Regions from separate parts of the Terribacillus sp. JSM ZJ617 genome, predicted to be linked through region 2. Evidence: riboswitches for the same ligand, from Rfam matches in the RefSeq annotation. Region 2 holds a riboswitch; each other region holds the start of a gene.

Region 1 (7,805 bases), 140 kb from region 2:
AAGAGGTTGATGGCCCATCCGAGTTTCACCTGGTCATCGTGGATAACGGCCGTTCTGGTATTCTCGGAACCGAATTCCAATCTGTACTCCAGTGCATCCGCTGTGCGGCTTGTATCAACGTTTGTCCGGTATACCGCCACATTGGCGGCCACTCCTATAACTCCATTTACCCAGGGCCAATCGGGGCAGTGCTGACGCCGCTGCTGGGAGGTTATGACGATTTCAAGGAGCTGCCGTATGCATCGACGCTTTGCGCTGCTTGCACGGATGCTTGTCCGGTTAAAATACCATTGCATCAGCTGCTGCACCGTCATCGACAAGTGATTGTCGAGCGGGAAGGCCGCGCGCCGATTTCAGAGAAAATGGCAATGAAAGCTTTTGGAATCGGTGCTTCCTCGAATCCGTTGTATGCAGCTGGATCGAAGATGGCGAGCACTGTCATGAAGCCTTTTACGAAGGATGAGACGATTTCAAAAGGTCCTGGACCGCTGAAGGCATGGACTGAAATTCGAGATTTTCCCGCTCCGAACAAAGAACGATTCCGTGATTGGTTCAAGCAGCACGAAAAGGAGAATGGCAAGGTATGATACAGAACCGTGAAAGATTCCTTACGAATGTCGCCAGCCGCCTCAGCCGCACGGAAGTACTGACAGAAAGGCCCGTACGGAACTGGAAGTATCGCCCGCAGGATAAGACGCTGACTGATAAAACACAGGATGAGCTGGTAGATATACTCCGTGATCAATGCCGGCTTATCCATACCGAGCTGATTGAAACCGATTCGCGTTCCCTCTCGAAAGTACTGGCGGAAACAGTATCTGCATATGGAGGCGGCCCGCTGGCCATATGGCAGGACCCTCGTTACGATGCATTCGGTTTACGGGATCCGCTTCAGAAATGGCCGGCCCAAGGAATAGACGTACATGAATGGGATCCTTCTATTGGCCATGACAACATCGGAATTGTGGAAAAGGCCAATATCGGTATAACATTCAGCGATATCACTCTTGCTGAGTCAGGGACAGTCGTACTCTTCTCAGGTGAGGGGAAAGGCCGTACTGTCAGTCTGCTGCCGCATAAATATATTGCTCTTGTACCGAAAAGCACCATCGTACCCCGCATGACCCAGGCAGCTCAGCGTATCTCAAAGCAAGTACAGGAAGGGAAAGCTATTGCATCCTGTATTAACTTCATTACTGGACCAAGTAACTCGGCTGATATTGAGATGAACTTAGTTGTAGGGGTACATGGACCCGTGAAAGCAGCTTATATTGTTATTGAAGACAGGTGAAACAAAACACTGCTATGCGTAGCAGTGTTTTTTTGTTAAGAATTCAATTATAACTTTATTGATAGCGCTTTCTTTGTTACTATGAGCTTACTTATGTACTTAAACAACTGATGATCATAGGGGGAACAAAAAGCGATGACAATCATTTTTGATAAAGAGAAACGTATTTTTCATCTGCAGGGGAAATCTACTAGTTATGTGATGCAGCTGGAGCGGGATGGTTATTTGACACATCAGTATTGGGGTAGGAAGATTCGACAGTTTCGCAACAGCAATCGTCAGCAGTACATAGATCGTTCATTTTCTCCGAATCCGTATCATCGGGACAGGACTTTCACGTTGGATGCTCTGCCGCAGGAATACCCACAGTTTGGCAATTCGGATTTTCGCAAGCCAGCCTATCAGATCCAGCTGGAAAATGGATCAACTGTGACTGATTTGCGTTATAAATCACATCGTATCTTCAGTGGTAAGCCGAAGCTGGCAGGGCTTCCTGCAACATACGCTGGTCAGGAAGGAGCAGAAACGCTTGAAATTACAATGGAAGATGAATTACTTCATTTGGAAGTGATCTTGCTTTATACAATTTTCAGTCAGTATGATGTAGTCGCAAGATCTGTGCGATTCCGTAATAATGGCAAACAAAATTTAAAGCTCTTACAGGCTGCCAGTGCATGTATCGACTTCCGCCGTTCGGACTTTGACATGCTTACCATGCCGGGGGCATGGGGAAAGGAAAGACATCTTGAAAAGCGTGCTTTGCAGGCGGGTATACAGTCTACAGAAAGCACACGCGGAGCAAGCAGTCATCAGCAGCATCCGTTCATCGCCTTGATGGAGAAGCATGCAACAGAAGATCAAGGGGAAGTGTTTGGTTTTCATCTTGTCTATAGCGGTAATTTCCTAGCCCAGGCAGAAGTCGATCAGTTTGCGACAACTCGGGTGACAATGGGTATCAATCCGTTCGACTTCACGTGGCTGCTGGAACCCAATGAGACATTTCAAACACCAGAAGCAGTGCTTGTTTATGCAGCGGATGGTTTGGGAGGAATGTCGCAAACGCTGCATGGGTTCTATCAGCAGCATCTAGTAAGAGGAGAATACAGAGATAAAGAGCGGCCGATTCTGATTAATAACTGGGAAGCGACGTATTTTGATTTTGATGCTGATAAAATTGAGGCAATCGCTAAGGCTGGCAGTGAGCTAGGAATCGAGCTTTTCGTATTGGATGATGGCTGGTTCAAAAAACGGAATTCAGATTCCACATCATTGGGAGATTGGTTTGTCGATAAAACGAAGCTGCCGAATGGACTTGAAGATGTGGCGAAACGTGTAAACGATTTAGATATGCAATTTGGACTTTGGTTCGAGCCGGAAATGGTATCGGTGGACAGTGATTTGTACCGTGAGCATCCTGACTGGTGTCTGCATGTGCCGGATCGATATCGTACGGAAAGCCGTGATCAGCTCGTGCTCGATTTTTCAAGACAGGACGTTCGGGAGGAGATTATTAAGCGAGTAGCAGCCATCTTGGAAAGTGCCCCAATCACTTATGTGAAATGGGATATGAACCGTCATCTGTCTGAGGTTGGTTCTGCCTTGCTTCCTCCTGAGCGTCAGCGGGAAACGGCACATCGACATATTCTCGGAGTCTATGAAGTGATGGATAAGATCACTTCCCGTTTTCCGCAGATTCTGTTTGAAAGCTGCTCAGGCGGCGGCGGCCGCTATGACCCGGGAATTCTGTATTACATGCCACAAACATGGACAAGTGATAATACAGATGCTGTCTCAAGGCTTAAAATTCAGCATACTACAAGTTTGCTTTATCCCATTGCTTCGATGGGTGCCCATGTATCCGATGTTCCGAACCATCAAGTACACCGATTTACTTCATTGGAGATGCGGGGTGACGTCGCGATGGCAGGGAATCTGGGATACGAGCTGGACCTCACAAAGCTTAGTCCTGAGGAGAAGGAAGTCGTCAAGCAGCAGATTAACACCTATAAGGAGATTCGCAGACTTGTTCAGTTCGGTCGATTCTATCGGCTGAAAAGTCCTTTTGAAGGCAATGAAACTGCTTGGATGTTTGTTAACGAAGATAAAACAGAAGCTTTTGTCTGCTATTATCGTGTTCTGGCAGAGCCAGCAGCACCACTCGCTTCTTTACGGATGAAGGGATTGGATGAAGCTAAAAACTACAGAATCAATGGTACGGAAGAAATATATAGTGGTGATGAACTGGCGTACAGCGGTATTCGTGTACCTGCAGACCTTATTGGGGATTTTGTGAGTTACACTTGGCACCTAACAGCTGAATAACATTGAAAGTCGCATTTTTGATGCGACTTTTTTATTAGGCTGTATAGGAAAACAGGCTTGGCTATCGTATACTTTAGCTACTATTCCAAACTAGCCAATATGCGTCTTATTATGATTGAAAGGCTGTGAAGCACCCTTTTTCTAAAATGCATAAACAGCTAACGCAAGCTGGCCACAGCAAGGGATTATCCAATACCAGAAAAAAGAATTTTAAAAAAGTGATTGACTTTCAATCTGCAATCCCATAACATGGTAATCAAATCTTACAACTGCATACTTGTTTTATTCTTATCCAGAGAGACCGAGGGATCAGGCCCTATGACGTCTCGGCAACGGGTTTATTATTAAATACCGTGCCAATTCCTGCAAACGCTCATGAGCGTTTGGAAGATGAGAATGAGGAAGTTTCATACGTGGAGCCCTCTTTTTCTGGATAAGGAAAAGAGGGCTCTTTTGTGTTGATGGGAGGAAAATGATGATTACTTTCAAGGATGTTTCAAAGACATTTACAATCGGAAAACGGGAAGTGCATGCTGTTAGAAATGTGAATCTGACAATCGAGGAAGGAGAGATATTCGGCATTATCGGCTTTAGCGGAGCCGGTAAAAGTACCTTGCTCAGGCTTGTCAATGTACTGGAAAATCCGACAGCAGGTTCGGTGGAAGTGCAAGGTGTGGATTTAGCCAGTCTTCGTCCTAGTGAAGTTCGGAAAGTACGCCGCAGGATAGGGATGATCTTTCAAAATTTCAATCTGTTAACCTCGCGGACTGTTGCTGGTAATGTTGCTTATCCTTTGAAACTGGCAAAAATGCCGCGAGCTAAAATAAAAGAGAGAGTGAATGAACTTCTCCATTTCGTCGGACTGTCGGATAAAGCAAAGGATTATCCGGAACAGCTGTCAGGAGGACAAAAGCAGCGAGTTGGCATTGCCAGAGCATTAGCCACATCACCGGATATTCTGATTTGTGATGAAGCAACTTCGGCACTGGATCCTGATACAACAGGTGAAATTCTTCGTCTACTTAAAAAGGTGAACAAGGAATTCGGTATTACAATTCTGCTGATCACGCATGAGATGCATGTGATTCAAGCTATCTGTGACAAGGTTGCTGTTATGGAGGATGGAGAGGTTATAGAAACTGGCGGTGTATTCGATACATTCACAAGTCCTGTCCACCAGACGACAAAACGTTTTATCCGCTCCGTTCAGCAGGATCTCCCATCTCCATCGTTATTAGATGAGTGGCGGCAAAAAGGCGGGAAGCAGCTGTACAGAATCATTTTCAAAGGAGAGGTGGCAAGCGATCCAGTCTTATCCCGGGTAACAAGAAAGCACGATATTGACGTGAATATCGTCTATGGTTCCGTCCAAGAAATCCAGGCAAAATTCTACGGCAATTTGCTTGTCAGCTTTGACGGTGACGAAGGTAAAACAGCCGGTGCTGTAAGGGAATTGGAAGAGATCGTACAAATAGAGGAGGTGGATGTGGCATGGGCGTAGATTGGCAAACTTTTTGGCCGCGTATTGTCGAGGCGACTGGTCAGACGATTCTGATGGTGGCTGTCACATTGGTCATAGGTTCTATATTCGGCATCATTCTCGGACTTCTACTATTCATAACCCGTAAAGGAAACATTCTGGAAAATGCGTTCCTTTTTCAAATTATCAACTTCCTGATCAACATTATCCGCCCGATCCCCTTCATTATATTCCTAGTCGCGATCAGTCCGCTGACCAGAGAGGTGATTGGCACGACCATCGGTACATGGGCCGCGATCTTCCCGATGAGCATCGCAGCTGCATTCAGCATCGCACGAGTTGTAGAAAATAACTTCATCAGTATTGACCCGGGTGTCATCGAGGCAGCTAAGGCCATGGGAGCCAGTCCTCTTCAGATAATCTTTACCATCTTGATTCCGGAAGCTCTCGGTCCGCTCGTTCTCGGATTGACGTTCATTACCATCAGTTTGATTGATTTCTCGGCAATGGCAGGAACGGTCGGCGGCGGGGGTCTCGGACATGTAGCGATGACATATGGCTACCAGCGGTTTGATACGAGCGTCATGATTGTTACAGTCGTTATCTTAATTGTGCTTGTCCAGCTTGCCCAATGGGTCGGCAATACACTTTCAAGAAAAATTTTAAGGAGATGATCGACATGAAAAAAGCTCTACTTGGAATCGTTTCGTTAGCCTTTGTATTTATCCTTGCAGCGTGTGGGAGCAGCTCAGCAGATGGCAGCCAAACAGTGAAAATCGGTGTAACAGGTTCTGATGGGGATCAATGGCCAATTTTGAAGGAAAAGGCGAAGGAAGAGGGCATCAATATCGAACTTGTGGAATTCTCTGACTATACACTGCCAAACCAAGCGTTGGCCAACGGTGAAATCGACATGAACTCATTCCAGCATATCGCCTTCCTGAGTCAATATGCCAAAGAAAATGGCGATACTATTGTACCAATCGGTTCGACAGTCATTGCCCCAATTGGAGCTTATTCAGAGAAAATCGAAAGCCTTGATGAACTGAAGGAAGGCGATAAGATTGCTATCCCGGATGATCCATCTAACCAAGCTAGATCACTGCGGGCTTTGGAAGCAGCTGGCGTTATAAAATTAGCGGATGACTTTGGCCAGTTCGGAGATCCATCCAAAATTGTAGAGAATCCGAAGAACATTGAAATCGTACCTGTTGTTGCCCAGCAAACTCCACGTGTCTTGCCGGATGTAGCAGCATCTTTCATCAATAATGGCATAGCAGGTCAGGCAGGTCTCGATCCGAAGGAGGATCCAATCTATTTGGAAAATGCCAATGACGACAGCATTACACCTTTTGTAAATGTCTTCGCAGTTAATAAGAAAGACGAGGACAATGAAACATATCAGAAAATCGTTGAGCTGTATCAGGATGAAGCCGTGAAGGAAGCAGTAGAGAATGATACAAATGGTGGCTCTATCGTGGTGGATGTACCAAAAGAGGAACTGCAGGAGCATCTGAAAAGACTTCAGGAGGAGGAATGATTATGAGTAGATCTGTTACGGAAGCTAGCAGAATTTCACTGCATTTGGATACAAATAAAGAAAAGTATATCCAGACTAGTCAGGCCATCCATGCGAAGCCAGAGATCGGAAACCAGGAATTTTTCGCGAGCGAAACGCTCATTGCTTTGCTGGAAGAAGCGGGATTCCAAGTGGATAAAGGTGTAGCAGGGCATGAAACAGCTTTTTATGCACTGAAAGATAGCGGTAAGCCAGGTCCTCGTATTGCATTCCTTGCTGAGTATGATGCACTACCTGGTATCGGGCATGCTTGCGGACATAATATTATCGGTACCACTAGTACAGCAGCAGGCATTGCCTTGGCGGAAACATTGGATGAGGCAGGTGGTAGTGTAGCGGTTCTTGGAACCCCTGCCGAGGAAGGCGGTCCAAATGGCAGTGCCAAAGGAAGCTTCGTAAAACATGGGCTGCTGAAGGATATTGATGCTGCCTTGATCATTCATCCTTCTGGCAGAACAAGTGTAACGGGTGAGTTTCTTGCTGTCGATCCGCTTGATTTTCATTTCTACGGAAAACCAGCTCATGCTTCCGGTGCGCCAGATAAAGGAATCAATGCCTTGGATGCCGTTATCCAGCTTTTCAATGGAATAAATGCACTGCGCCAGCACCTTCCGCAGGACATACGCATTCATGGCATCATACCAAATGGTGGAGATGCACCGAATATCGTACCTGAGTATGCTTCAGCAAGGTTCTTCATCCGAGCAGAAACGTGGCAAAAAGCACAAGCTGTTTCCGATAAGGTAAAGAATATAGCCAAGGGAGCTGCATTGGCTACGGGGGCTAGTGTGAAAATTGAGAGATTCCAGAACGAGGTAAAGGACTTTGTTTTGAATCCAGTACTGGATGAAGTGCTCAAAGAAGAATTAGAAAAAGTCGGAGAGTATGTTCATTTGAAGAAAGATAAAGGTCGCGGATCGACTGATACAGGTAATATCAGCTATGAAGTGCCTACTGCACATCCGTATATCCAAATTGGGCCAGAAGATCTGATTGGTCATACAGCAGAATTCAGGGAAGCTGCCCGATCTGAAATTGGTGATGCAGCTGTTATAAAAGGGGCCAAAGCATTAGCGCATACGGCTTATCGGCTGCTGACAGATAAGGAACTGCTTCAGCAAGCTAAGACTGTC
Region 2 (7,805 bases):
TGCGGATACAATGCATAATTCTGAAAGACCATGGATAAATCCCGTTTATTCGGTGGTGCATCATTCATCTTCTTGCCATTCACAAACAATTCCCCGCCCGTTATCGGCTCCAAGCCAGCTATCATGCGGAGAATAGTGCTTTTCCCACAACCTGATGGACCGACAAGCACGAAGAACTCGCCTTGCTCCAGCTGCAGGTCCACTTGCTCAATAACATTTTTTCTGCCATCGTAAGACTTTTTCAAACCAGCCAAGCATACATGTGTCATAATCTGCTCCTTTCTGTGAATTCATCTATACTATATCGAGTGAAAATTGAGTTAACGTGAAGAGTGGGTGAAAAAGCGTTTACAGAGAAGAGGGAAATGACTGTTTATTTTACAAAGCTCATACAATCCCGGCACAAAAAAAGGACTAGCAGGCAATATTGCCTGCTAGTCCTTTTGTGTTCTATTACTTTCTGCGCATTTTGCGTAGAATTAGGCTTAATACAAAGACGAAGATAATGGCACCGATCAAAGCAGGGATGATTGCTATACCTGCGAGGTCAGGACCGAAGTCTCCGAAGATAAGTCCGCCAAGCCATGCCCCGATAATACCTGCAATGATATTACCAATGATACCACCTGGAACGTCACGTCCAAGGATCAAGCCTGCCAGCCAGCCGATAATACCACCAACAATTAGATATAAGATGAAACTCATAATACCTACCTCCAAACAATGATGTGATTTAATGTGTTGTGATAATAGCATTCCCCATCTTACAAGATTACAAACATCTAAGCTTTGTGGCATGTTTACACGTTCTTAAGATAAGCTGCATCATTCTACACAGCAGCTCAACATCTGCTTAATAAAAAGTCGCTATATTAAAGTCAAGAAGATAACAAAGATCACCGTCCAATTCATGTACTCTGCATAGAACAAAGATTACAATCCAGATAACTACAGGGAGATGATCCGAATGATGAATCAGATTAATCCATCGTATGAGTCCGTAACTACAAGGTCGCTTGATAGTCAGTACGTGCAAAATGGAATCCTTCCTGTCATCGCTCATCGCGGCGCTTCCGGATTTGCACCTGAAAATACAATCGCTGCTTTTGATCTGGCTGTAGAGATGCAAGCCGATTTCATCGAACTGGATGTACAAATGTCCAAGGATGGTCAGCTTGTCGTCATTCATGATACATCTATAAATCGCACAGCTGTCGATGCCCCTGAAGAGGCCGTGTACGTGAAGGACCTTACGTTTGCCGCCTTACAGTCTTATGACGTAGGTGCTGGGTATGATTCGGTGTATGAAGGTCAGCGAATCCCGTTGTTAGAGGATGTAATAAGAAGGTATAAAGGAAAAACAAAGTTCCTGATCGAATTAAAATCGCCAGAGCTTTATGATGGAATAGAGGAAGCGGCAGCTGAGCTGCTGGAAAAATATGATTTGGCTAATGTTCTTTATGAGGAAGTGATTCTGCAATCCTTCAATTTTGGATCAATTGCGTATCTTTCCCAGCTGTTGCCGCATGTACCGCTTGGTGTATTGACGTCAAGAAGTGCTGACCTCACAAATCGTAAACTTGATAAAATATCTACGTATGCAAACTATGTAAATACGCATTTTACAAATGTCACACAGGATGATACATTAGTTGGCAGAATCCATACACGTGGAATGCGAATTATGCCATGGACAGTACGGGCACCTGGTGAAGTCCAGCCTTTAATCCGAGCTGGTGTTGACGGAATCATTACAGACTACCCGAATTATGTGAAATAAAAAAAGGAGACCTTTTACAGGTCTCCTTTTTCATATTATCTATTCTGAACGAGTCGCAGCAGTTCGAATGCTCTGTCTCCTGCAAGTGCAGCAAGATCCTCCCAGCACTCGTCACGCTTCAGGTCGAGTTCTACGATTTGTTTGGCTAAATCAAGGGCTTCCTGATCATGTGCCACGTGCTTGACGCTCCTTTCTGATGTTCCCTTTTTACTGTTACGCTCAGTATACTTATAGCCGAATAACTTTGCATCAAACATGTTAGCGATGCTGACGAACTATTTTGTTGTTTGTCAGGTTTCCTCACACAACACTAGGATGAATGGATAAATACGGTATAATGTGGAGTAACAGCACATGGTGATGAGGTGAACAGATGAGTAACGAGCCTTCTTACAAGAACAGGAAAGTAATCACAATAGGTATTGTGAGCGAGCTGACTGGTCTGACTGAACGCAAAATTCGTTATTACGAGGAACGCAAGCTCATTTTTCCTGAACGTTCAGCGAAGGGAAATCGCAAGTACTCTTTTTCGGATGTAGAGCAATTGATCGAGATCGCCAACAAAAGGGAAGAGGGTGTGCAAACCTTCGAAATTCGTCAGCAGATGCTGAGAGACAAGAGGAAAGAAGCGGAACGAGAAAGCCGCCAGCAAATGCTGAGAGGGCAGATCAATGCCCGCTTTGGTATACAGAGAGAGTAAGTGTGTGTATGTATGTGTTGGGAGGCCTAGTACACAGGAGAGCCGGGTGGTTATCATCCGGCTTTTTATATTGTCAAAAAAGTCTACTCCATAAATAAATGGATAACTTTCTGACATGCTGTTATCTAGCCAGTTTAAATGATTTTAATTAAAAATAGGATACGTGAAGTAAAGTATTCAAAACGTATATACAACTAAAAGGTAATCTGCCGAATTCGTCATAAATCACTTAGTAGACAGCATTATCAAAGTGATTCACAAAGAATAAATGTAGACTTCTGTCGGCAATTGCAGCTTGATCAATCGTTTGTTTTAAAGATATGCAGTCATATTCTCGTATTATTAGACTGGGTTGAATGCCTGCAATACTCTCCAGCAATCATAATAGAAAAAATCAGATTGATTTTTCTATAAATTTTAAAATTATATTGACAATAACTAGTTTGGAAGGTAAAGTAACAAACAGATCAACAACAAATGTATAATGAAATTCTTATCAAGAGCGGCGGAGGAACAGGTCCTATGAAGCCCGGCAACCAGATCGATGATCTAGGTGCTAATTCCTGCAGACAGCGAACAGCTGTACTGAGAGATAAGAGAATGAGTGCATACGGATACCATGCGCCTCTCTTAATCTAGAGAGGCGCTTTTTTTATTGTAGTTGATAACAGCGAAGAAAAAGGGGAGAGCAACATGAAAAAAATCTTAAGCTTTGGACTTATCGGATTATTAGCATTATTCTTAGCGGCATGCGGCAATGACAAATCTGCTGCACTGGCAAATGACAAAATATTGGTCGGCGTCAGCGGCGGACCGCATGAGCAAGTAATGGAAAAAGTAAAAGAATTAGCAGCAGATGAAGGTATCGATGTCGAAATCAAAACATTCAATGATTACAACACACCAAACAGTGCGTTGGATGATGGAAGCCTTGATGCGAACAGCTATCAGACACTTCCTTTCCTAGAAGACCAAGTAAAGAACCAAGGTTATGAATTAAAAGAAGTATTTAAGACGCTAACGTTCCCAATGGGTATTTATACAGATAAGATTTCGGATATTTCCGAATTGAAGGAAGGCGACAAGATCGCTGTACCGAATGATCCAGCCAACGAATATCGTGCGTTGAAGCTCTTTGAGGCAGCAGGAGTATTGAAAGTTGATCCAGAAGCAGAAAACTCTGCCACGGCAAAAGATGTCGTAGAAAATCCACTGAACCTGGAAATCGTTGAATTGGATGCTTCCCAGCTTCCAGCCCAGCTTCCAGAAGTAGCAGCAGCGGCAATCAACACGAACTTTGCGATGGGTGCTGACTTGAATATCAATGATGATGCAATCTTTGCAGAGGAATCAGAAAACAATCCCTGGTCCAACTATTTTGTTGTAAGATCAGCGAACACGGAAGATGAGGTCGTCAAGAAGCTTCAAGAAATCTACCAATCTGATGAAGTGAAACAGTTTGTGGAAGATGAATTCCAAGGATCCGTTGTTCCAAGCTGGTAAGGGGGAAGCAATATGATTGAACTAAAAAATGTATCGAAGACCTTTACCACTGGCAAGAAAAAAGTGGAGGCGCTGAAAAACGTCTCCTTGAATATCAATAAAGGTGAAATCTATGGCGTCATCGGATTCAGCGGAGCAGGGAAAAGTACCCTGATCCGCTGTGCCAATTTACTGGAACGTCCAACTGAGGGCGAAGTATTCATCGACGGTGTAGACCTCACGAAGCTTAAGAAGTGGCAGCTTCGTAAAGCAAGAGGGAAAATCGGTATGATATTCCAGCATTTTAATCTGCTGACGACTGCAACAGTATACGAAAACGTCGCTAGACCACTCAAGCTGAGTAAGGTGCCGAAGAATGAAATCAAGGAACGCGTTGATAAGTATCTGAAAATTGTAGGTCTGGAAGAAAAGAAGAATGTTTATCCGGCTCAATTATCTGGTGGTCAGAAGCAGCGAGTGGCTATCGCACGAGCACTTGCGCAAGAACCGGAAGTGCTGCTAAGTGATGAGGCAACAAGTGCTTTGGACCCGAATACGACGTCTTCCATTCTTGAACTGCTGCTCCGAGTGAATAAGGAGCTTGGCATCACCATCTTCTTGATTACACATGAGCTGGATGTCATCCAGCGTATTTGTGATCGTGTCGGTGTTATGCACCATGGAGAGCTGGTGGAAGAAGGGGCTGTCATCGATGTCTTTACCAAACCGAAACATCCGCAGACTCGGAAATTTGTCTTTGATGATGCGAATTTCCAAGTACCGGACAGCGTGAAAAAAGGACTTTCTGCTACAGGGCGTCTCGTCTCACTGACGTTTATCGGAGAAGCTTCCAATGAGCCATTCCTTGCGGCCATCACAAAGAAATTTGATGTTGTTCCAAGTATACTGGCAGGTGGAATTGATCAGCTGAAAGCTAGCTCCGTTGGTAAATTGCTTATCCATTTGCAAGGGGATCCAGCAGAAGTGGAGAAGGCAATTTCTTACTTGGAGTCGCAGCAAGTAACGGTTGAGGAGGTGGCGTCATGATTGAGTTCTGGACAGAATGGGGTGCAGACATCACCGAGGCGTTTTGGCAAACGCTGCTGATGACTGGTATTTCGCTAGCTATTTCAATCGTGATCGGACTGCCGCTAGGTATTTTGCTGGTCATGACAAGAAAAGGCGGCCAAGCAGAGAATCGAGTATTTTATTCAATCGTGAATACGATCATAAACGTAATCAGATCCATTCCTTTTATCATCCTTTTATTCCTGCTTTTACCTCTGACAAGAGCTTTGGTCGGAACTACAATTGGCGTAGAAGGTGTTATCCTTCCGCTTGTTGTCTATACAGCTCCTTATATTGCGCGTTTAATGGAGTCTGCGCTACTGGAAGTGAATAAAGGTGTCATCGAGGCATATGAATCGATGGGGATATCGACTAATAAAATAATCTGGAGTGTAATCATCAGGGAAGCACGTTCTACGATGATTCTAGGATTAACAATCGCAACAATCGGATTGATCGGAGCCACAGCGATGGCTGGTTTAGTCGGTGCTGGCGGTCTTGGAGATTTGGCATATCAATATGGGCATTTGCGCTTCGAGCCTGTCGTTATGTATGTCGTTATCATCATCCTGATCATACTTGTACAAGCAATGCAGACATTCGGGAATGTATTGGCAAGAAGATTGCGAAAAGACTAAAAAAGCACGCTTGGTTAATTCCAAGCGTGCTTTACTATATATTAGAAGAAAATGTTTAAGATGTAATAGATCAAGCCACCTAGGGTAGCAGTGATCGGTAAGGTAATGAACCACGTGATGACCATGCGCTTTGCAGTACCCCAGTTAACACCTTTGCGTCGGTGAGCTGCACCAACCCCCATGATAGAGGAGGAAATAACATGTGTCGTACTTACCGGTAAGTGAATATATGTGGCACCAAAGATAATGAACGCTCCAGTCAAATCAGCTGCAACACCGTTCACTGGACGAATCTTCATGATTTTACCGCCGACAGTTTTGATGATTTTCCATCCACCTACTGAAGTACCAAGTCCCATTGCAGTCGCACAGGCAGCTTGTACCCAAAATGGAATATCAGATGTTGTGTGCAGGCCTGCTGTGATCAATGCCATCGTGATGATCCCCATTGCTTTTTGGGCATCGTTTGTACCATGGGTAAATGATTGCAGCGCTGCAGTCAAGATCTGTACGCGACGGAAATTCTTGTTTGTCTTCGGCAAGTTCTTTTCCCGGAAAATCAGCTTGATGATGTTATATAAAATAAAACCTACAACAAAAGCCAGAATCGGGGAAATGATCAACGCTTGCAGGATCTTCAAAAATCCGTCTACATTGAGAATTGCAAATCCGCTTGATGCTATAACTGCGCCTGCAAGAGAACCGATGATGGCATGGGAAGAACTGCTCGGTATACCGTAGTACCACGTAATTAAGTTCCATGCAATCCCTGCAATCAGTGCAGCTAGGATAACGACAGATCCGTTGACGATGTCATTCGGATTAGCAATATCGCTTGTAATTGTCTTTGCCACACCAGTAAAAGTCATGGCGCCAACAAAGTTCATGACTGCTGCCAAAATGATAGCGTGTCTTGGTTTCAATGCTTTAGTTGATACAGATGTTGCAATAGCATTGGCCGTATCATGGAAACCATTGATAAAGTCAAATGCAAGGGCGAAAATGACGGTTAAGATGGTTAGTACTAATAAAACATCCATTGTTTACGCCTCACGAATTCTTCATGATGATTGTTTCAAGATTGTTCGCAACAGACTGACAGCTGTCGGCGATTTCTTCAAGGATGTAGTACAACTCTTTGTACTGAATCACCTTGATTGGATCTTTTTCGTTCTGGAAGAGCTGTTTCAAGGATTTACGGAAGATCGTGTCACAGTTTTGCTCATGCTCCTTGATTTTGATTGCATGTTCTTGTATTTCTTTCAGTTTGTTGTGTGAAAGCAAATCGATTGTAATCAAGATTTCCTTTGCACAAGAACGGATTTCTTCTGTAAACTGGTCGATGAAGCTATCGGAAGAATAGATACCATAAGTGTCCATCATTCCAGAAAATTCTTCTATCCCATCAAGTACGTCATCCAGGCTGTTCGTCAGCTGAAGGATGTCTTCGCGTTCGATTGGTGTAATGAAGGCATGATTCAATTCCTTGATGATCGTATGTACAAGCTGATCACCCTTTGTCTCGCATTCCTTCAATTTATTGGAGAACTCGGATAAAGTTGCTGCATCTTTCACTTTATACGTAACAAAAAAGTCAGCAGTCTCATCAATATTCTTTGCTATATCAGCTAAAAGCAAAGAGAATTTGTCTTGTTTCTTCTTGAACATTACAAAACCTCCGAATGGTGTTTGAATAGGGTTGTTCCTGGGAACATATAATGATAATTTTTTGTAAACTATCCTCTAGAGATTGTAAACTTTTTATTAATAATTATCAATGTTTTCGTTTGATTTTTGTCGAATGAGGTACACTTTGTCACTATTTGTTATAGTTGTATAGAAGGGGTGAAATTATGCAGATCTCCATTACAAAGCCCGCATCAAACTGGTTTGTTCAAGAAATGGACCTTGAACCTGGCAGTGCTGTGCGTTTTTATGTTCGCTATGGCGGGATGGGCGGCATTAAAGAAGGATTTTCACTTGGTATTTCCGCGGAACAGCCAAATGATCCAATTACAAGTGAGGAAGTACAGGGTATAACATTCTTCGTCGAACGTTCAGATGCATGGTATTTTGAAGGGGTAGACTTGAGCGTTAAGTATTCTCGTAAATGGGACGATATCCAATATGAATATCC
Region 3 (7,805 bases), on a different contig from region 2:
GTACCCCGACTCCTCTTTGATTTCCTTTACAGCATTCTCACTGGCCGACAGCCCTACCTCACAAAAACCGCCTGGCAGTGACCACCGTTCATCCATCTTCTCTTTCACTAACAGAAGCTTCCCTTCCCGGAAAACAACACCGCGGATATCCAGCTTCGGGGTAGGGTACCCTTTTTCTGCTGCAAGTGTCTTCTCAACGTCCTCTGCCGACTGCTTCGTATAGTTAGCGATGATTTCCGCACTGAGCTGCTGCAATTCCTCGTATCTCTCCCGATCGAATACATCCTTTGAGAAATGCAGTCCTGCCTGGGAAATCGCCTGTATTCTTCTTGCCCATTCGAGCCATTTTTCCAAGACTATCACCTATTATCCCGTTATCGTATTTTATTCCTCGTCTACTAGTTTATGCACTAGTTCCTTAGCAGTGATAGGCTCTGCTAAATTTGGGTTTTGCCCGCACCATAAGGACATCATGTTTCTATCATTGTTTTGTGCAGCAGCGGATCGAATAGGCTTTGTCAATGTATTCTGGATAGGAAAGTCCGGCAGTTCCGTCTCAACTTCCCGCATTTCACGGATAAAATCATTTTCGATGCCTCTGGCCGCCTTGCCAGAGAAAGCTTTCGTTAATGTTGTCTTGTCTTCTTGCTGTCCCTCCAGAATTGCTTGCTTATGTAATGGGTTTGCACCGCTTTCTTTACACGTTAAAAATGCGGTGCCGAGCTGCGCTGCTTGTGCGCCTAAACAGCGAGCCGCACGAACACCGCGACGGTCCATTATACCTCCTGCCGCAATAACCGGGATATTCACTTGATCGACAGTTTGGGGTATGAGCGCCATCAGTCCAATCATGCTTTGTTCCACTCCAGCTAGGAAGTTGCCGCGATGCCCCCCTGCCTCACTGCCCTGAAGGACAACCGCATCCATTCCAGCTGCCTCGATTGCTAACGCCTCTGACAGAGTAGTTGCTGTACCAATGGTGTATATACCCGCTTGCCTTAAAGAGTTGATTACTACAGATGAAGGCATACCAAAAGTGAATGAGCAAACGGGGACCTTCTCTTCAATGATGACATCCACCTGTTTATGATAGATTTCTAAGATCTGTTCATAAGATGTGAATCCACTTTCCATTCTAGTTGAGCCTAGTTTATCTAAGAAGGGCTTTAGTGATTGTTGCGACCTGGCAATCGCGTCCTTCTTTCCTTTGTAAGGACTCGGTACAAACAAATTGATACCAAAGGGCTTGTCTGTACCAGCTTTCACTTCCCGTACTTGATGACGCGTACTTTCCGCATTTAGATAACCAGCACCAATCATCCCTAATCCGCCCGCTTCAGATACAGCTGTAACTAGTTCCGCTGTTGATATCCCTCCCGCCATAGGGGCTTGTATAATCGGATGCAGAATGGATAAAGATTCAAGTAAACGATTTGTCATTTCTTTTGCTCCTCCCTTTATAACCTTTGCACACATCATCGGTGGACCCTAACTATTCGAGTTTTCTTTTTCCCATTCACTCAAATACAACCTTGAAGTGACATTGTTTGGGTTATCTATTTTCGTGATAAGCTCCAGACTGTTGCCATCCGGATCATTAAAATGAATTTTCGCATGTGCCATTCCATCATGCGCCCATCACAAAAGGCTCATGAGGGCCAAAACCGAAAGCTTCTCTCGGGTGATATCCTCTTTCTTTTAACCATCCGGATGCAGCTTTTAAATTTTCCAAACTCACTTGAAATGCGACATGTCTGATGGATGGATGATGGGCAAGCTCTGCTTTATCCGATTCCCAAAGACCAAGCCAGCTATGGTCCTTTTTAATCCAAAAGAAAGCTAACCTATCTTCATGAATGTGGGAAAGCTCCAGTCCTTCATAAAACGTGATGGATTTTTTCAGATTACTAACTGGTAAATGTGCTTCGTACAAACCTTCTATCATTAGTTCCGCTCCTTCCTACCCAACTACCAATATATAACAAAAACTCTATTATAAAAATAGAGTCTGAGAATACAATGTAAAAAAGCGGCCATAACGGCCGCCGCTTTTAAGATCCATACCAGAATTTATTTTGTGACAGCACGCGATCATGACCTTCATCCCAGTAGTCTACTGTGTATGAATAATCATAGTTCATGATGCAGCGGATTCCGCTTCCCTGCGCATCGTGACCGATGCCATAGTTATGCGTAAATTCATGCTGTGCTGCGTATGCAGTATTTCTTGTTCCTTGATCAAGGTTTACACTAATCGCACTTCCGGAAGGTGCTCCGCTATAAACATATGCAATACCACCTGCATCAAATCGGCTGTCTCTTGTAAAACCAGCAACAAAATCATACCCGCGTCCATCCCAGTCACGCTGTAAGTCCTGTAGCAAAGCAGAGCTATTTGATCCGCTGGACGACCATTGTCCAACAGCCTCGACGACGTAGTCCACATCATGATCACGGTTGAAAGCATTGTCTGCTTGTTCCACAATTGAAATAATCCTTTGCTGCCAATCCGGATAAGCAGCTCGATATTCTTCATCGGCAACAGCCAGGACTGTCACCTTTTGGCTGCCTGTATCCGCTATACTAAATCCGCCTGTATTACTTTCTGTCCGGTGTTTTTCCACTTCTTTTCCTTTACTGTTAAACTCGACTACATCCGTTGATTGCTCAATAGACGGTGCAGACTCCAAGTCTTTGAAATCCCCTGCTTTAGGGAGCTTGTCTCCAATATGGTCAAAACCGACTGTTTCATGGTTATGCCCATGATCATGCACTGCGTCAGCTAACGATACAGAAGGGACTGATAATAAGGACGTGATAAGCAGAGCTCCAGCAAGAATCGATTTCTTTTTCATATGAATCCTCCTTAAATAGATTTAAAGTAGAATTCTATGATTTTCTGTCAGATTCCTGTCTATCTGGATTGGGAAAGAAAGGCCTAGTTTGTCGGGAAAAGATAGCTTTTGTCACCCTCCCTTTACAAGGTTTTTGACAAAGATATACTACATACTAACCAAAGCAATCCAAAACCTGAACTAATCTAGGAAACTCACTCTCTGCTGCATAGGATTATTTCAATGCAGCAGCTAATTTAGTAAAAATGACACCCAGTGCATGCGCGCCTGCATCCGGATAACCAAGACTGCGCTCTCCTACCGTTCCAGCACGTCCCATCCGTGCAACGATTTCCTTCGTATTCTCCGCACCAGTAACAGCAGCCTCTGCGCCTTTTTTGAAGGCTGTCTTTACATCTTCATTAGCTGCAGCACTCTGCTTCCAGCTATCCGCACATGGTGCGAGTGCATCAATCAATGTCTTATCCCCGACCTCAGCTCCGCGACCAAAGGAGCGTTCTCCAATATCCTGGATTGCCGTTACGACATGCTGCAGGATATCTGCGAATTCTGTTACAGTGAGCTCTTTCTTCTCACCAGCTGCTTTTCCGGCAGCACGGAACGCGCCACCCCATATTGGTCCTGAAGCACCACCGCAATGCTCCATGATCACCATGGAAGAGGCATCAAGGAAGCTGCCAATCGTAAGGTTGTCTTCATCAAGAATATGTTTCCATTCCCGTTTCAATTGACGGAAGCCTTTTGCCACACTATTACCGAAATCCCCATCTCCAGCGTGGGTATCAAGCTTGTTGAAGGCAGCTTCATTTTCAATGATAATTTCGCTCATTTTATCCACTAAGTAGATGATGTTTTCCAGTGTAATAGAGTCCTCTTTTACTTGTGCATACGCGCTGTCTGTTTCTACCTGATAAGAAACATCCGCATTGTCTGCTGCTTCCTTAAAACTGGAAAACGCTGGCTGCTCCACAGGTCCGTCAATCTTGAGAGCTGGTGTATCTGATTCACTGGAGAGCAGAGTGCGCAGCTCATCATCAAGTGACATAATCGTTACCGACACACCTGCCATATCGATACTAGTCATATAGTTGCCTACGAATATCCGATTTATTTTGATATTCCGTTCAGCAAGCTCACGATTGACAGATTGATTGAACAGATACAATTCTTGTAATGGTGTTCCGCCAAATCCGTTAATCAATAAAGCCGCATCTTCCTCTGGCTGTCCTTCCTTCAGCAGATCCTCGACCATCCGTTTGGCTAATTCGTTGGCTGATAGAACCTTTTCCCGTCGGATACCAGGTTCCCCATGGATACCGACGCCATACTCCATTTCATCCTCTGCAAGCTTGAAGGTCGGTTCACCACCTGGCAATGTGCAGGATGTCAAAGCAACACCGATACTGCGTGTCCGAGAGACAGCTTTTTCCGCTACCGCTTTTACCTGCTGTAAGTCACGCCCTTCAGCCGCAGCTGCTCCAGCGACTTTATGTACAAGTACGACTCCAGCAACACCACGTCTTCCAACTGTATACAGACTATCCTCCACTGCGATATCATCATCTACCTTCACATGATCCACTTCCAGCCCATCTTCCTTAGCGAGGTGGGCCGCGTTCTTGAAGTTCATAATATCCCCGCTGTAATTCTTGATGATAAGAAGCGTACCTTTCTCTCCTGCCGTCTCCTTGATAGCTTGATAAACTTGTATTTGGGAAGGCGAAGCAAACATATCGCCACATACCGCTGCATCCAGCATGCCTTCCCCGACAAAGCCTGCATGGGCAGGCTCATGCCCGCTTCCTCCCCCACTGATTAAGGTAACCTTATTTGTCTGTAATTGTTTTCGTTTGATCACTTTATACTTCTTCAATAATTCGAGTTCCGGGTGAGCCAATACCAGCCCGTGACACATCTCCAGGACAACATCCTCTGGTCGGTTAATGATTTTTTTCATTGGTTATCCTCCTCTAATACAAAGCGAAAGTGTCTTTCTACCTCCAGCTTAACAGAACAATCCAGCAATTGCACAAACTAGGTTGACAAGTCTGAATACTTTGTTTACAATCACTAAAAAAATAGTTTTCTTATCAAGAGAGGCGGAGGGACTGACCCAGTGAAGCCTCGGCAACCGACTGTTACCAGCACGGTGCCAATTTCAGAAGGATATTACATCCTGAAGATGAGAAGCGTGAACGGATGGTAGTTACATACCCGCAGCCCTTCTCTTTTATGGAGAAGGGCTGTTTTCGTACACTCTTGATAAGTGAGCTGCTGGAGGGTAAAGGATGACGAAAGTGAAATTTGCATATTGGGTACCGAATGTGAGCGGCGGGCTAGTCATATCCAAGCTGCCGCAGAAAACGGACTGGAGTTTTGCAGCGAACAAACGCTACGCGCAAATCGCTGAGCAGAACGGCTTTGAATATGCCCTTCTGCAAACACGTTTTATCGCAAGCTACGGCGCTGATAAACAGCTCGAAGCAATAACCCTCGCCTCTGCCCTAGCAAGCGTCACCGAAAAATTGAACCTAATCTCGGCAGTCCATCCAGGTCTTTGGCATCCAGGCGTCTACGCCAAAATGCTCGCTACACTGGACCATATTAGCGGAGGTCGCGCCGCTGTCAATGTTGTCAGCGGCTGGTTCAAACAGGAATTCATCAGCTACGGCGAGCATTGGCTCGATCATGATGAACGATACCGGCGTTCCGAAGAGTTCATCCGTGTGCTCCGGGCATTGTGGGAGGAAGAACAAGCTACCTATCGAGGAGACTTTTACAGGCTATCAGACGCCCCTTTGAAACCAAAACCAGAAAAGCAGATTCCGATATTCCAAGGCGGCAATTCCGATGTGGCTCGTGACATGGCTGCTCGTGTTTCCGATTATTATTTCATGAACGGCAATACACTCGAAGGCTTCCAGCAGCAAATCCAAGACGTGAAAGCCCGTGCAGCCAATCAAGGCCGTGATGTAAAGTTCGCTGTAAACGGCTTCGCCATCGTCCGTGACACAGAAGAAGAAGCTGTATCCCTGCTTCGTGATATTGTGAGCCATGCCGATACGGAAGCAGTCGAAGGCTTTCGTGAGTCCGTCAAGGACGCTGGTCAAGCAACCCAAAGCAAGCAAGGCATGTGGGCAGACTCTTCCTATGAGGATCTTGTTCAATATAATGACGGTTTCAAAACCGGTCTGATAGGTACGGCAGAACAGGTAGCTGACCAGATCATTCGTCTTAAACAAATTGGTGTTGACCTCGTCTTAACTGGCCATTTCCATTACGAAGAAGATCTGGAGCGCTTCGGCCGTGAAGTCATTCCACTTGTACGTGAGAAAGAAGCAGCACTGGAAGATGTGACACAGCCCATTTGATATGGGCTGTTTTAACTTAATAAGCTTCCATGATAGCAGATTATTTATACTATTTTTTTAGCTCTCTATTTCTTTCACAAAAATAAAACTAGATTTTCCTCGTTTGTTTAGAAGCAAATCATCTCTTAGTATTTGGCTTCATTTGAAACTCCTTATACTCATTACTTGAACTTCTAATCTTATTTATTTCAAAAACCTACATTAAAAGTCCCGTTTCGCAATCTATCTCTATGTTAAAATAAGTGAACATGCTTTTCACTCTATCAATAAGGAACGGGAAACGATATGAATAAAAAGGACATCGCAACGATTCGCAGGCAATTTAAAAAAGGCAATGATAAACTTAAAATCTCTGATATTTTCAACGTATATATCATGAAAGAATCCAGTGACATCTATCATCACGAAAGTATGCCGTTTGGCATGCTGGATGAAGATCAACAGGAGTTGTTCTTGGGCAATTTCAAAAAAGTACTAGCAGGTCAGCCTGATGAGAAACTATTTGAACTGAAATTCAAACGGGATGTGGAGGACAGCAGCCAATTCATCCTGCACCGCGGCTTACTAACAAATGATGTAGAAGAATGGACGAACGACATGCTGAAGCTTGTTGCTAAGATGCTGGAAGACAGACAGTATGAGCATGATGTGGTCATCTCATTCATCAAGGCAGAATACCTGAAAGCCCAGAAACGCCAGGGTGATGATCAAGAGGAAAGCGCCAATGATACAATGTACTCCCACTCCTTCCTGCTATGCAGTATCAACAAGACACAGGAACCGAAAAAAGAATTGGAATTTGATTATGTGGAAAGGGAATTCAAGTACAATGTCACAGTAAATCCTGTTATCAATCTGCAAGCACCGCTATCAGGATTCTTATTCCCATGCTTCAACGACAGCGCCGCTGATGTGAATCATGTGCTCTACTCTACAGCAAAAGCATTCGAGCCAGACACGGCATTTATCGAGGATGTTTTAAATGCTGAAGAAATCATGACTGCAAGAGATGATAAAAGTGTCTTTGAAGAGATAGTCAAAGATATAACTGGCGATCAGCTTAATACCTCTGCCCTTGCTAGTGTATATGAGGAAATCAATCGTGTAGTAGAAGAAAATGAAGAAGATGAAGCACCGAAGCTTGATAAACAGGATATCCAGCGCGTCCTGACTATGAGCGGCGTAGAAGACGTGACCCCGGAAAAAGTAGAAACTGCTTATCAAAAGGTTATTGACGATGAGAAATATGAAATGAAGGCAACCAGTGTATTGCCGAAGTACAATTCCAAATCCATTAAAATCAAAACGAAGGTTGCCAATATCGCAATAAGCCCAGAAGATCTGCGTTATGTACGGCAAGTTGTTTTCAATAACAAACGCTGTATTATGATTGAGGTTGAGGAAGACACTGTTATTGAAGGGTTTAAGATGGCGGAGGAAGCTTTGGTCAACAAAGTAAATGAAGAATAAGCAGAGTTCATCGGAACTCTGCTTTTTGTTTTGCTATGAGCGTTCATATAGTTGCTCTTTCCTATCAATAAATAGTCGGAATCATTCCTCCATCCATACGGATTGGTGA

Evidence for each region. A riboswitch is a leader RNA that binds a small molecule or an ion and turns the genes downstream of it on or off. The one in region 2 is predicted to bind S-adenosylmethionine.
Region 1: it holds a riboswitch for S-adenosylmethionine, as region 2 does, so the genes downstream of both, ACH6C1_RS01955 (methionine ABC transporter ATP-binding protein) here and ACH6C1_RS02595 (MetQ/NlpA family ABC transporter substrate-binding protein) in region 2, are expected to answer to the same signal.
Region 3: it holds a riboswitch for S-adenosylmethionine, as region 2 does, so the genes downstream of both, sfnG (dimethylsulfone monooxygenase SfnG) here and ACH6C1_RS02595 (MetQ/NlpA family ABC transporter substrate-binding protein) in region 2, are expected to answer to the same signal.

The regions. Positions count from the first base shown of each region.
Region 1 is NZ_JBISEQ010000001.1:389,475-397,279, forward strand. It holds gene ACH6C1_RS01940 (LutB/LldF family L-lactate oxidation iron-sulfur protein) at 1-587, shown strand, start outside; gene ACH6C1_RS01945 (LutC/YkgG family protein) at 584-1,291, shown strand; gene ACH6C1_RS01950 (alpha-galactosidase) at 1,427-3,613, shown strand; SAM riboswitch class I at 3,899-4,010, shown strand; gene ACH6C1_RS01955 (methionine ABC transporter ATP-binding protein) at 4,089-5,114, shown strand; gene ACH6C1_RS01960 (methionine ABC transporter permease) at 5,105-5,767, shown strand; gene ACH6C1_RS01965 (MetQ/NlpA family ABC transporter substrate-binding protein) at 5,773-6,633, shown strand; gene ACH6C1_RS01970 (M20 family metallopeptidase) at 6,636-7,805, shown strand, end outside.
Region 2 is NZ_JBISEQ010000001.1:524,803-532,607, forward strand. It holds gene ACH6C1_RS02570 (ABC transporter ATP-binding protein) at 1-269, opposite strand, end outside; gene ACH6C1_RS02575 (GlsB/YeaQ/YmgE family stress response membrane protein) at 454-705, opposite strand; gene ACH6C1_RS02580 (glycerophosphodiester phosphodiesterase) at 968-1,780, shown strand; gene ACH6C1_RS02585 (hypothetical protein) at 1,816-1,956, opposite strand; gene ACH6C1_RS02590 (MerR family transcriptional regulator) at 2,154-2,480, shown strand; SAM riboswitch class I at 2,971-3,079, shown strand; gene ACH6C1_RS02595 (MetQ/NlpA family ABC transporter substrate-binding protein) at 3,174-3,983, shown strand; gene ACH6C1_RS02600 (methionine ABC transporter ATP-binding protein) at 3,996-5,009, shown strand; gene ACH6C1_RS02605 (methionine ABC transporter permease) at 5,006-5,668, shown strand; gene ACH6C1_RS02610 (inorganic phosphate transporter) at 5,710-6,708, opposite strand; gene ACH6C1_RS02615 (DUF47 domain-containing protein) at 6,719-7,336, opposite strand; gene ACH6C1_RS02620 (HesB/YadR/YfhF family protein) at 7,522-7,805, shown strand, end outside.
Region 3 is NZ_JBISEQ010000003.1:9,791-17,595, reverse strand. It holds gene ACH6C1_RS11600 (NUDIX hydrolase) at 1-354, opposite strand, end outside; gene ACH6C1_RS11595 (NAD(P)H-dependent flavin oxidoreductase) at 385-1,440, opposite strand; partial or broken gene ACH6C1_RS11590 (VOC family protein) at 1,489-1,945, opposite strand; gene ACH6C1_RS11585 (zinc-dependent metalloprotease) at 2,052-2,855, opposite strand; gene dhaK (dihydroxyacetone kinase subunit DhaK) at 3,070-4,812, opposite strand; SAM riboswitch class I at 4,940-5,044, shown strand; gene sfnG (dimethylsulfone monooxygenase SfnG) at 5,144-6,226, shown strand; gene ACH6C1_RS11570 (DUF4317 domain-containing protein) at 6,512-7,696, shown strand; gene ACH6C1_RS11565 (SDR family NAD(P)-dependent oxidoreductase) at 7,761-7,805, opposite strand, start outside.